Regions from separate parts of the Kineococcus sp. G2 genome, predicted to be linked through region 2. Evidence: riboswitches for the same ligand, from Rfam matches in the RefSeq annotation. Region 2 holds a riboswitch; each other region holds the start of a gene.
The links. A riboswitch is a leader RNA that binds a small molecule or an ion and turns the genes downstream of it on or off. The one in region 2 is predicted to bind S-adenosylmethionine.
Positions count from the first base shown of each region.

Region 1: linked by a shared signal. The riboswitch ahead of V9U69_RS01100 (class I SAM-dependent methyltransferase) and the one ahead of V9U69_RS03750 (MetQ/NlpA family ABC transporter substrate-binding protein) in region 2 are both predicted to bind S-adenosylmethionine.
Region 3: linked by a shared signal. The riboswitch ahead of V9U69_RS05705 (MFS transporter) and the one ahead of V9U69_RS03750 (MetQ/NlpA family ABC transporter substrate-binding protein) in region 2 are both predicted to bind S-adenosylmethionine.

Region 1 is NZ_JBBBEM010000007.1:23,996-27,982, reverse strand. It holds gene V9U69_RS01105 (ROK family transcriptional regulator) at 1-959, shown strand, start outside; gene V9U69_RS01100 (class I SAM-dependent methyltransferase) at 1,008-1,853, opposite strand; SAM riboswitch class I at 1,863-1,949, opposite strand; gene acs (acetate--CoA ligase) at 2,065-3,987, shown strand, end outside.
Region 2 is NZ_JBBBEM010000017.1:57,564-61,550, reverse strand. It holds gene V9U69_RS03760 (methionine ABC transporter permease) at 1-246, opposite strand, end outside; gene V9U69_RS03755 (methionine ABC transporter ATP-binding protein) at 308-1,336, opposite strand; gene V9U69_RS03750 (MetQ/NlpA family ABC transporter substrate-binding protein) at 1,338-2,291, opposite strand; SAM riboswitch class IV at 2,497-2,606, opposite strand; gene V9U69_RS03745 (FecCD family ABC transporter permease) at 2,787-3,887, shown strand; gene V9U69_RS03740 (ABC transporter substrate-binding protein) at 3,903-3,987, shown strand, end outside.
Region 3 is NZ_JBBBEM010000027.1:12,804-16,790, reverse strand. It holds gene V9U69_RS05720 (FAD-dependent oxidoreductase) at 1-234, shown strand, start outside; gene V9U69_RS05715 (electron transfer flavoprotein subunit beta/FixA family protein) at 235-1,044, shown strand; gene V9U69_RS05710 (electron transfer flavoprotein subunit alpha/FixB family protein) at 1,041-2,012, shown strand; SAM riboswitch class I at 2,060-2,148, shown strand; gene V9U69_RS05705 (MFS transporter) at 2,154-3,503, shown strand; gene V9U69_RS05700 (LLM class flavin-dependent oxidoreductase) at 3,500-3,987, shown strand, end outside.

The DNA.
Region 1 (3,987 bases), on a different contig from region 2:
CCGGGCGGCCGACCCGCCCGCTGGACGTGGAGGAGGACGGCCACCACTTCGTCGGGGTCAAGCTCACCGCCGACACCGCCTACGCCGTCCTGACGACCCTGCGGGCCCGCGTCGTGGCGGAGCTGCAGGCGCCGCTGCCGGACCGCTCCCCCGCCGCCTGCGTCGCCGTCGTCGGCGACCTGGTGCGCTCCCTGGCGGCTTCCCCCGGCGCCGGACGTGCGCGGGTGCGCGCCGTCGGCGTCGGCCTGGGCGGCCGGGTCGCGCGGGACGGGGAGGTGCTCTCCGCCCGGTACCTGGGGTGGGAGTCCGTGCCGTTCGGGCGGGCCCTGGAGGCGGAGCTGGGCCTGCCGGTGGTCGTCGACAACGACGTGCTCTCGCTGACCCGCGCGGAGCAGTGGTTCGGCACGGCCCGGCGCTGCGACCACTTCGCGGTCGTGGTGGTCGGCACGGGTGTGGGGTACGGGCTCGTCGTGCACGACGAGGTGCTGGACCACCCGGACGCCGGGGTGGGCCTGCTGGGGCACTTCCCGCTGGACCCCACCGGTCCCCTCTGCCCGGACGGGCACACCGGCTGCGCGGAGGCGATGCTCACCCGGGAAGCCGTCGAGGTGCGCGCCGGGCTGGCGCTGCGCCGACCGGTCGCGTTCGACGAGGTGCTGGCCCTGGCCGCGGCCGGCGAGCCGCTGGCGCGCCGGGTGGTCGACGACTCCGCCCGGGCGCTGGGCGTCCTGCTGGCGGCGATCGGGAACCTGACGATGCCGCGCAAGGTGCTGGTGTCCGGGGAGAACGCCGGGCTGGCGGAGGTGGGTGCCGAGGCGATGGAGTCGGGGATCCGCGCGCACCGCAACCCGCACGCCTCCGAGCTGGACGTCGACGTGCAGCACACGGGTTTCCCCGAGTGGGCGCGCGGCGCGGCGGTCACCGCCATCCGCACGTTCGTCCTGGGGCACCACCGCTGACCCGCCGCACCACCGGCACCGGCAGCCGGCTCGTGTGCGAGGTGCCCGTCAGCGGCGGCGGGCCACCAGGTGCCAGAACCGGGCGGTGCGCCGGAACTCCTCGCGCCGGCCGAGCTCCACCTCCAGCTCCTCCAGGTCCGCCACGACGCGCTCGTCGGTGCGCTGCGCCTCCTCCAGCAGCGTCGTCACCGTCAGCACCCCGGCACGGCCGTCGACCTCGCACCCGGCGTCCACCGCGGCCGCCTCGACGACGGCGGGGTCCAGGCGCAGCACCGAGCGGCCGGTGCCGGGGTCCGCACCGCGCTCGGCGTCCAGCAGCACCCACGCCTGCGCCGGGCCGTCGCGCAGCGCCGCGGTCAGCACGTCGGCGGCCGGGTTCGGCGCCATCAGCGACAGCAGCCCGCCGGGGCGCAGGGAGGACGCCAGCACCGCCACGTCGGCGCCGACCTGCGCGAGGCTGCCGCGGTGCTGCAGCACGTCGTGGCACAGCACCACGTCGAACGACCCGGATCCGCCGGCGCGGTGCCGGGTCAGCGCGGCCAGGGCGGTGAGGTCCTCCAGGTCCGCCGCCACGGTGCGCACCCGATCGCCGACCCCGGCGGCCGCCGCCGCGGCGCGCGCCGCCCCCAGCACGTCCGCGGAGGTGTCCAGCACCGTCACCTCGTGGCCGGCCAGGGCCAGCTGCAGCGCATCGCGCCCGTCGCCGCCACCGGCGTCCAGCACCCGCAGCGGCGCCGGGCCCAGCCGCGCGCACCGCTCGCGCAGCAGCGCCGCCAGCACCCGGTAGCGCAGCCGCCCCCACGGGGACTCCTGCCAGGTGGCCCAGGCGGCGGCCTCGCGGCGCGCGTCCTCGGACGCCGCCCCGCCGTCCGCGGCGGGCGTGCTGGTGCTCATGCCGTGCCTCCCCCATCGGTCCTGGCGTGAGCACCCTCCGCGCGGGGGTTGCTGCGGCGTCGTCGAGCCAGGTCTCTCGGCCGCTCTGGATGGTTCGGCCAGGGTACGGCACCGGCCGGGCCGGCACGGGGAGCCGCGCTGGGCCCCGGCCCACCCGCCCGGCGCGGATACGCTGGCGGCCCGACCCACGACCCCGGGAGGCCCCGCCCGCATGAGCACCGTCCCCGTCACCGCCGGCGACGACCTGGTCTTCCCCCCGCCGCTCGAGTTCGCCGCCCGCGCCAACGTGGGCGCGGAGGAGTACGCGCGCGCCGCGGCGGACCCGGAGGCGTTCTGGGCCGAGCAGGCCGGCCGGCTGCAGTGGGACGAGCCCTTCACCACCGTCTTCGACGGCTCGACGCTGCCGACGGCGCAGTGGTTCACCGGCGGGAAGCTGAACGTGGCGGTGAACTGCGTGGACCGGCACGTCGCCGCCGGGCGCGGGGAGAAGGTGGCCCTGCACTGGGAGGGTGAACCCGGCGACTCGCGCACCACCACCTACGCCCAGCTGCAGGACGAGGTGTGCCGGGCGGCGAACGCCCTGCAGGAGCTGGGCGTCGGCCACGGCGACCGGGTCGTGCTGTACCTGCCGGTGCTGCCGGAGACGATCGTGACGACGATGGCGTGCGCGCGCATCGGCGCGGTCGTGTCGCTGGTGTTCGGGGGTTTCTCCGCCGAGGCGCTGCGGTTCCGGGTCCAGGACACCGGGGCGAAGCTGCTGGTGTGCACCGACGGGCAGTTCCGCCGCGGGAAGGCGGTGGCCGTCAAGGGCGCCGCGGACGCCGCGGTGGAGGGCCTGGACCACGTCGAGCACGTGCTGGTGCTGCGGCGCACCGGGGACCTGACGCCGGACGTGCCGTGGACGCCGGGCCGGGACGTGTGGTGGCACGACGTCGTGGACCGGCAGAGCACCGAGCACGCCGCGCCGTCCTTCGACGCCGAGAACCCGCTGTTCATCATCTACACCTCCGGCACGACGGGTAAGCCGAAGGGCCTGGTGCACACCAGCGGCGGCTACCTCACCCACGCGTCCTGGTCGCACTGGGCGGTGTTCGACGTCAAGGACGACGACGTCTACTGGTGCCAGGCGGACCTGGCGTGGGTGACGGCGCACACCTACGAGATGTACGGGCCGCTGTCGAACGGCACCACCCAGGTCATCTACGAGGGCTCCCCGCTGACCCCGCACCCGGGCCGGCACTTCGAGATCATCGAGAAGCACCGGGTGACCACCTACTACACTGCCCCCACGCTGGTGCGCACGTTCATGAAGCACGGCCCGGAGCTGCCCGCCCGCTTCGACCTGTCCTCGCTGCGGCTGCTGGGCTCGGTGGGCGAGGCCATCAACCCCGAGGCGTGGCTGTGGCTGCACCGCGAAGTGGGTGGCGGCCGCTGCCCGATCGTGGACACCTGGTGGCAGTCGGAGACGGGCGCGGCGGTGGTCGCTCCCCTGCCCGGGGTGACCCCGCTCAAGCCCGGCTCGGGCACCGTCCCGCTGCCGGGCCTGGCCGCCACCGTCGTCGACGACGCCGGCCGCGAGACGGCCCCCGGCGAGACCGGCGTCCTCGTCATCACCCGCCCGTGGCCGGGCATGGCCCGCACCGTGTGGCGCGACCACGAGCGGTTCGTGAAGTCCTACTGGGAGCCGTACGCGCAGCAGGGCTGGTACCTGGCCGGCGACGCGGCGACGAAGGACGCCGACGGGTACGTCTGGATCGGCGGGCGCATCGACGACGTCCTCAACGTCTCCGGGCACCGGCTGTCCAGCATCGAGCTGGAGTCGGCGCTGGTGTCCCACCCGCGGGTGGCCGAGGCCGCGGTCGTCGGCGCTCCCGACGAGACGACGGGGCAGCGGATCGTCGCGTTCGTCATCACCCGCGGCGACGCGGCGGGCACCTCCGACGCGGCGCTGGCCGAGGAGCTGCGCGCGCACGTCGCCGAGGCGATCGGCCCGGTCGCCAAGCCCCGCGACGTGGTCGTGGTCCCCGACCTGCCGAAGACCCGCTCGGGGAAGATCATGCGCCGGCTGGTGGCGGACGTGACGGCCGGCCGCGGCGGCGGGGACGTCACCTCCCTGCAGGACGAGACGGCCCTG
Region 2 (3,987 bases):
CGCGGCCAGCGCGATCGCGAACGTCACCGCCCCGGTGCCGATGGTGGTGCCGAGCACCGCGATCTGCAGCGGCGTGACCGCCGCCAGGAAGATGACGAACGGGATGGGGCGGACGATGTTCACCACGACGCCGAGGACGCCGAACACGGCCCGGTTGCCGAGCAGGTGACCGGGGCGGGTGGCGTACAGGGCGATCCCGAGCGCCAGCCCGAGGACGCCGGAGGCGACCATCGAGACGAGCGCCATGAACAGCGTCTCCCAGATGGACTCGACGTAGACGTCGAGCGTGCTGAGGAAACCCTCCACGTCAGACCTCCTCCTCGGCCCGCACGCCCGCGTCGCGCAGAGCGGTCAGGGCGGCGTCCACGGCGGCGTCGGGGCCGGTGGCCTCGTAGGTGAGGGAGCCGATGCGCCGCTCGCGCAGCTCCCCCACCCCGCCGTGCACGAGCTCGGTGCGCACCCCGGCGGTGGCGAACGCGTCGTCGATCCGCTTCTGCAGGCCCACCTCGTCGGTGATCTGCACGGTGACCACGCGCCCGGGGTGGTGCTCGCGCAGCCGCGCCAGCTGCTCCCGGGTGGGCCGGTCGTGCAGGACGCTGCGCACGAACCGCTGCGCCGGGGCGGTCTGCGGGGTGGAGAACACGTCGTAGACGTCGCCGACCTCGACGACGCGGCCGGCCTCCATGACCGCGACCCGGTCGGCGATCTGCCGCACGGCGTCCATCTCGTGGGTGATGACCACGATGGTCACGCCGAGCTCGCGGTTGACCCGCCGCAGCAGCGAGAGGACCTCGGTGGTGGTCTCCGGGTCCAGCGCGCTGGTGGCCTCGTCGGCCAGCAGCAGCGGCGGGTTCGTCGCCAGCGCGCGGGCGATGCCGACGCGCTGCTTCTGCCCGCCGGAGAGCTGCTCGGGGTGGGCGTGGGCGCGGTCCAGCAGGCCGACGAAGTCGAGCAGCTCGGCGACCCGGGCGTCGCGCTGCTCCCGGGGGACGCCGGCCACCTTCAGCGGGTAGGCGACGTTCCCGGCGACGGTGCGCGATCGGAACAGGTTGAACTGCTGGAAGATCATGCCGATGCGCTGGCGCGCCCGGCGCAGCTCCTTCTCGCCCAGCCGGGTGAGGTCCTGCCCGGCGACGGTCACGGTGCCGGAGGTGGGCGCCTCCAGGGCGTTCACCAGCCGCACGAGGGTGGACTTGCCGGCGCCGGAGTACCCGATGACGGCGAGGACCTCCCCCTCGTGCACGTCGAGGCTGACGTCGTCGACGGCGGCGACGGCCTTGCCGCCGCGCTCGTACCGCTTGGTGACGCCCGTCAGGCGGACGATGGGTTCTGCCACGTCAGCCCTGCGCCGCCCGCGCGTCCTCCTCGACGTCCGCCAGCTGCTCCTGCAGGGTGGCGGGGTCGACGTCGCGGACGACGGCCTGCGGGTAGCTCTCGACGAACTCCGCCTGCACGGCGGGGTCGTGGATGAGCTCGGCGAGGTCCAGGTAGGTCTGGTTGCCGGTGTCCTCGGCGCGCGAGACGAAGAGGTTCACGTAGGGCACCGAGGCCGCGCTCTCGGGGTCGTCCTGGTGGACGACGTCCTCGACGGCGAGCCCGGCGCTGGTGGCGTAGTTGTTGTTGACGACGGCGGCGGCGACGGAGCCGTTCTGCAGCGCACCGGCGGTCTGGGAGGCGTCCAGCGGGACGACCTCGACCTTCGCGTCCTGCACGTCCTGCACGGTGGAGAAGGCGGAACCGCCGTCGGCGAGGGTCAGCAGGCCCGCGTCCTGCAGCACGAGCAGCGCACGCGCCTCGTTGATGGCGTCGTCCGGGACGGCGACCTTCGCGCCCTGCGGGAGCTGCGAGGGGTCGTCGTACCGGGTGGAGTACAGCGGCAGCGGGTACACGGCGGTGGAGCCGATCGGCTGCAGGTCGTCGCCCGCGGTGACGTTGTAGTTCGCCAGGTACTGGGTGTGCTGGAACTGGTTGAGGTCGACCTCGCCCTGGCTCAGAGCCGGGTTCGGCAGGCTGTAGTCGGAGAAGTTCACCAGCTCCACGTCCACGCCGAGGCGCTCGCGGGCCAGGTCGACGTAGGTCTGCCAGTACGGCTCGGCCTGGTCGGTGACGCCGATGCGCACGGTCTGCGTCTCGCCCGCCGCGGTGGTGGCGGTCTCGTCGTCACCGGTGTTGCGCACGACGAGCGCGACGACGATCGCGACGACCGCGAGGACGGCGACGCCGATGACGATCGGCAGCTTGCTGCGCCCGGGCTTGTCGGGCAGGGAGGGAGGGGTGGCGGCGCTGGACAACTCGGGTCTCCTCGTGGGGTGGTGCGGGCTCTCGGGGTGCCTCCGGCGCGCGGCCGGCGGGAGCGGCGAGGGGCGCTCGCCGGGGAGGGGCGGTCAGCCGCCGGCGGCGGTACCGCCCCGGGGACACGAGGGGGACGTGGCGCGTGGGCTCACGACGGGTCGCCTCCTGCTCGGCCAGGCCGGTCCGTCGCTGCTGCGACGGGCGGCCACACGCTTGCGGGACGCTCCGTCCCGCCGGGCTTTCACCTGGAGCACCCCACCGCGGACGAGGGTTGCCGGTCAGCAAGCCAGGGCTTGTCGCTGACACTCGATGCCGTCGCAAATCGTAGGAGGCGCTGGATCGGACGTCAAAACGCACCGGTCCACCCCCGGGTCGGCCCGGACGGGCCCGGATCGGCCCGGATCCGCGTCCGCACCGGGGAGCCGAGCGCGGGGCGGTGCCCTTGTCGCGAGTAGATTGCAACAGCACCAGCCCGCCGCGCCGCAGGAGGTCCCGTGCCGACAGCCGGCGCCCCGCCCCGTCCCACGCCCGCCCCGCTGCGCGACCCGCTGGGCCGGCGCGCCGCCACCCGCCGCCGGACCCTGGTGCTGGCCGCCCTCGTCGCGGCCGCCGTCGCCGCCGCCCTGGCCGGCGCGGCGGTGGGGGCGGCGGCCGTGGCCCCCGGTGACGTGCTGCGCATCAGCGCCCACCACCTGCTCGGCGCACCGGCCACCCCCGCCTGGGGCCCGGTCGAGGACGCGGTGGTGTGGCAGGTGCGGCTGCCGCGGGTGCTGCTGGGCCTGGCGGTCGGCGCGGGCCTGGCCGTGTGCGGGGCGGCGATGCAGGCCATGGTCCGCAACCCGCTGGCCGACCCGCAGCTGCTGGGCGTGACCTCCGGCGCCTCCACGGGCGCCGCCGCCGCCATCCTGCTGGGCGCCGGCGCCGGCTGGGGCGAGCACGCCCTGTCCGGCAGCGCGTTCACCGGCGCGCTGGCCGCGGCGGTGCTGGTGTACGCCGTCGCCCGCGGCGCCGGGCGGGTCACCTCGGCGCGGCTGCTGCTGGCGGGCGTGGCCGTCGGGTACGCCCTGCACGCCGCCACCAGCTTCCTCGTCTTCGCCTCCGGCTCCGCCGAGGGCGCCCGCTCGGTGGTGTTCTGGCTGCTGGGCTCGCTCGGCCTGGCCTCCTGGGGCGCCCCGCTGACCGCCGTGCTCGTCGTGGCCGCCGGCACCGTCGCGGCCCTGACCGCGTGGGGGCCGCGCCTGGACGCCCTCGCCCTGGGCGACGAGACCGCCCGCGGCCTGGGCGTCTCCCCCGCCGCGTTCCGCACCGCGCTGCTCGTCGCGGTCTCCCTGTGCGTGGGCGTGCTCGTCGCCGCCTCCGGTGCGATCGGCTTCGTCGGCCTCGTCGTGCCCCACCTCGCCCGCCGCCTGGTGGGCGGTGCGCACCGCTGGTCGGTGCCGGCCGCCGCCCTGCTGGGCGCGGCGTTCCTGGTGGCGGCCGACCTGCTGGCCCGCACGGTGCTCGCCCCGCAGGAGCTGCCCATCGGCATCGTCACCGCGCTCGCCGGCTGCCCGTTCCTGCTGTGGCTGGTGCGCGGCACCCGCACCGCCGCCTGACCCGAGGAGAGACCCGTGCCCGCCCTGCGCACCACCCGCCGCTCCCCCGCCGCCCTGGCCGCCGCCTGCGCCCTGCTCACCGCCGCCTGCGGCGCCGGCC
Region 3 (3,987 bases), on a different contig from region 2:
GCCGACGCGGCCGGTCTCGAGCGCGCCGCCGAGCCGGACCCGCAGGCCGTGCTGGACGCGCTGACGGCCAAGGGCGTGGAGGTCCTCACCTGGAACGACTGGGAGGTCCTGGACGCCTACGAGCGGGCGCTGGGCCAGCCGCACGGCCGCGAGCGCGTCAAGGTCGTCCCCCGCGAGGACATGATCAGGTACTCGCGCGAGGTGCTCGCCGAGGCCGCCGCCCGGGAGGCCTGAGTGCGCGTCGTCGTCTGCGTCAAGCACGTCCCCGACATCCAGTCGGCCCGCTCCTTCCGCGAGGACGGGCTGCTGGCCCGCGGCGGCGAGGACGACACCCTCAACGAGCTGGACGAGGACGCGCTGGAGGCCGGGCTGCGCCTGGTCGAGGCGCACCCGGTCGCGGAGGGCGCCGAGCCGCACGAGGTCGTCGCCCTCACCGTCGGGCCCGCCGCGGCCGTGGAGGCCCTGCGCCGCGGCCTGGCGATGGGTGCCACGAGCGCGGTGCACGTGCGCGACGACGCGATCGCCGGTTCCGACGCGATCGCCACCGCCCGCGTGCTGGCCGCGGCGGTGCGCCGCGTGCACGCCGAGCGGCCGGTGGACGTCGTGGTCGCGGGCATGGCGGGCCTGGACGGGCTGACCTCCCTGGTGCCGGCCGCCCTGGCGGCCCTGCTGGACTGGCCGCAGCTCACCCTCGCCGACCGCATCACCGTCGAGGACGGCACCGTGCGGGTGCGCCGCGAGACCTCCACCGACGTGGAGGAGCTCAGCGCTCCCGCGCCGGCCGTGCTGTCGGTGACCGACCAGGCGTTCCGCGCCCGGTTCCCCGACTTCAAGGGCATCCTCGCCGCCCGCAAGAAGCCGGTGGAGGTGCTCTCCCTCGCCGACCTCGGCGTGGACCCCGCCACCGTGGGCCTGGACGGGTCCGCGGCCCGGGTCGTGGAGGCCTCACCCCGCCCCGAGCGCTCGGACCGGGTGCTCGTGACCGGCGGCGCGGAGACGGTGCCCGCTCTCGTGGACTACCTGGCGCAGAAGGGTTTCGCGTGAACGTCCTCGTCCTGCTCGACCACGGCGACGGGCGGCTGCGCCCCACGGCCCTGGAGCTGCTGACCCTGGCGCGCGACCTGCCGGACGCGCGGGTGCACGCCGTGTGGATCGGCCCCGCACCGGCCGAGGAGGTGCGCGCGCAGGTCGGCGCGCACGGGGGCCACGCGCTGCACCACGTGCTCGTCGACGGCGCCGACGACCGCCTGACCGCCTCCGTCGTGGACGCGCTGGAGGCGGTGCGCGCCGAGGTGGACGCCCCGCTGCTGCTGGTGGCCTCCACGTTCGAGGGCAAGGAGGTCGCCGCCCGCCTCGCCGTGCGCACCGGCGCGGGGGTCGTCACCGGCGCCGGCGGCCTCGAGCGCGACGCCGACGGCCGCTTCACGGCGGTCAAGACGGTCCTGGCGGGGACGTGGACGACGCGCTGCGCGCTCACCGGGCCGTTCGGCGTGGTGGCGCTGGCCCCGAACTCCGTGCAGGCCGCGCCCGCGGCGCAGGCCGCACCGGCCGAGGTGGTCGAGCACCGCGTGGCGGCTTCGGCGGCCGCGCGCGCGGTCACCGTCCACTCCCGTGAGGCCCGGCCCACCTCGGACCGCCCGGCGCTGGCCGAGGCGGAGGTCGTGGTCGTCGGCGGCCGCGGCGTGGAGGGCGACTTCTCGGCCGTGGAGGAGCTCGCCGACGTGCTCGGCGGGGCCGTGGGCGCCACCCGCGTCGCCACCGACGAGGGCTGGATCGGGCACGAGGCCCAGGTGGGGCAGACGGGCGTGACGATCAGCCCGCGGCTGTACGTGGGTGCCGGCGTGTCCGGCGCGGTGCACCACCGCGGCGGCATGGCGGCCTCGGTGACCGTCGTGGCGGTGAACAGCGACCCGGACGCCCCGATCTTCGAGTTCGCCGACTACGGGATCGTGGGCGACCTCAACGAGGTCCTGCCCGCCCTCAGCGAGCAGATCCGCAGCCGCCGCGGCTGACCCGCCGCGGTTTGCGCGCGGGCGATCGGGTGCCCTAGGTTCCTGGACGACCATCCAGAGCGGCTGAGAGACCTGGCTCGACGACGCCGCAGCAACCACCCCTCGGGGAAGGTGCTTCCGCCAGGACCGATGGGAGTCCCGGTGAGCGCTGCTCGTGTCGTCGTCCCCGCTGCCGTCGACCGCCGCGTCCTGCGGCGGCGCGCCGCGCTCGGCAGCTTCGTCGGCACCACGATCGAGTGGTACGACTACTACCTCTACGGCACGGCGGCCGCGCTGGTGTTCGCCCCGCTGTTCTTCCCGCAGGTCGGCGGTGCTGTCGGGGTCGTCGCGGCGTTCGCCACGTACGCGGTGGGCTTCATCGCGCGCCCGCTGGGCGGCGCGGTCGCCGGTCACCTGGGGGACCGGCTGGGGCGCAAGAAGGTCCTGGTGGCGTCCCTGCTGCTCATGGGCGCCTCGACGGCCCTCATCGGCCTGCTGCCCACCTACGCGGCCATCGGGGTCGCCGCGCCCGTGCTGCTCGTGACCGCCCGCCTGCTGCAGGGCTTCTCCACCGGCGGCGAGTGGGGCGGTGCCGTGCTGCTGGCGGTGGAGCACGCCCCCGAGCGGCGCAGGGGGTTGTTCGGCGCCGTGCCGCAGATGGGCTCGGCCGCGGGCATGGTCCTGGCCAGCGGGGGCTTCTGGCTGACCCGCACCCTCACCACCCCCGAGCAGTTCCTCTCCTGGGGCTGGCGGGTGCCGTTCCTGGCCAGCGCAGTGCTCGTCGTGGTCGGTCTGGTCATCCGGCTGAAGGTGACCGACTCGCCGGTGTTCTCGGACCTGCGCCGCGCCGGTGCCGTCGCCCGCCGCCCGGTCGCCGACGTGCTGCGCGAGGACGCCCGCGGGGTGCTCCTGACCAGCGGCATGCGCCTGGGCCAGATCGGCGGGTACGTCCTCTACACCGTCTTCGCCCTGAACTACCTCACCGAGCAGGTGCGCGCCGACGGCGCCGACGTGGGCCTGCTCGCCGTCCTGGTCGTCTCCGTGCTGAGCCTGGCCACCACCCCGCTGTGGGGACTGGCCTCGGACCGCTTCGGCCGCAGGCCCGTGTACCTGTTCGGGGCGCTGCTCACCGCGGTGTTCACCGGGCCGGCGTTCCTGCTGCTCGACACCGGTTCCACCGTGCTGATCGTCGGCGCGCTCGTCGTCGCCGTGAACCTCGGGCACGACAGCATGTACGGCGCGCAGGGGGCGTTCTTCGCCGAGCAGTTCCCCGCGCGCACCCGCTACAGCGGCGCCTCGCTGGGCTACTCCATCGGCGCGGTCCTCGGCGGCGGGCTGACCCCCCTCGTCGCGGCTTCGCTGCTGGCCCTGGCCGGCGGCGCGCCGTGGCTGGTCGCCGGCTTCGTCAGCGCACTGGCGCTGCTCACCGCCGCCTGCGCCGCCGCGGCCCCGGAGACGGCCCACCGGCCCCTGGACACCACCTCGAAGAACCTGGAGACCGTCGTCCCGTGAGCACCGCACCGCTTCGCCTGAACGCCTTCGCCATGGCCTGCGTGGGGCACCAGGCCGCCGGGTTGTGGGCGCGCCCGGAGGACCGCAGCGCCGAGTACCGCACCCTGCGGTACTGGACGGACCTGGCGCAGCTGCTGGAGCGCGGGGGTTTCGACGCCCTCTTCCTCGCCGACGTCCTCGGCGTGTACGACGTGCACGGCGGCTCGCGCGACGCCGCCGTGCGCGCGGCCGCCCAGGTGCCCGTCAACGACCCGCTCATGGCGGTCTCGGCCATGGCCGCGGTCACCGAGCAGCTCGGTTTCGGGCTGACGGTGACGACCACGTACGAGCAGCCGTACGCCCTGGCCCGCCGGCTGACCACGCTGGACCACCTCACCGGCGGCCGCGTCGCCTGGAACGTCGTCACCGGCTACCTCGACTCCGCGGCCCGCAACCTCGGCTTCGACCGGCAGGTGCCGCACGACGAGCGCTACGACGTCGCCGA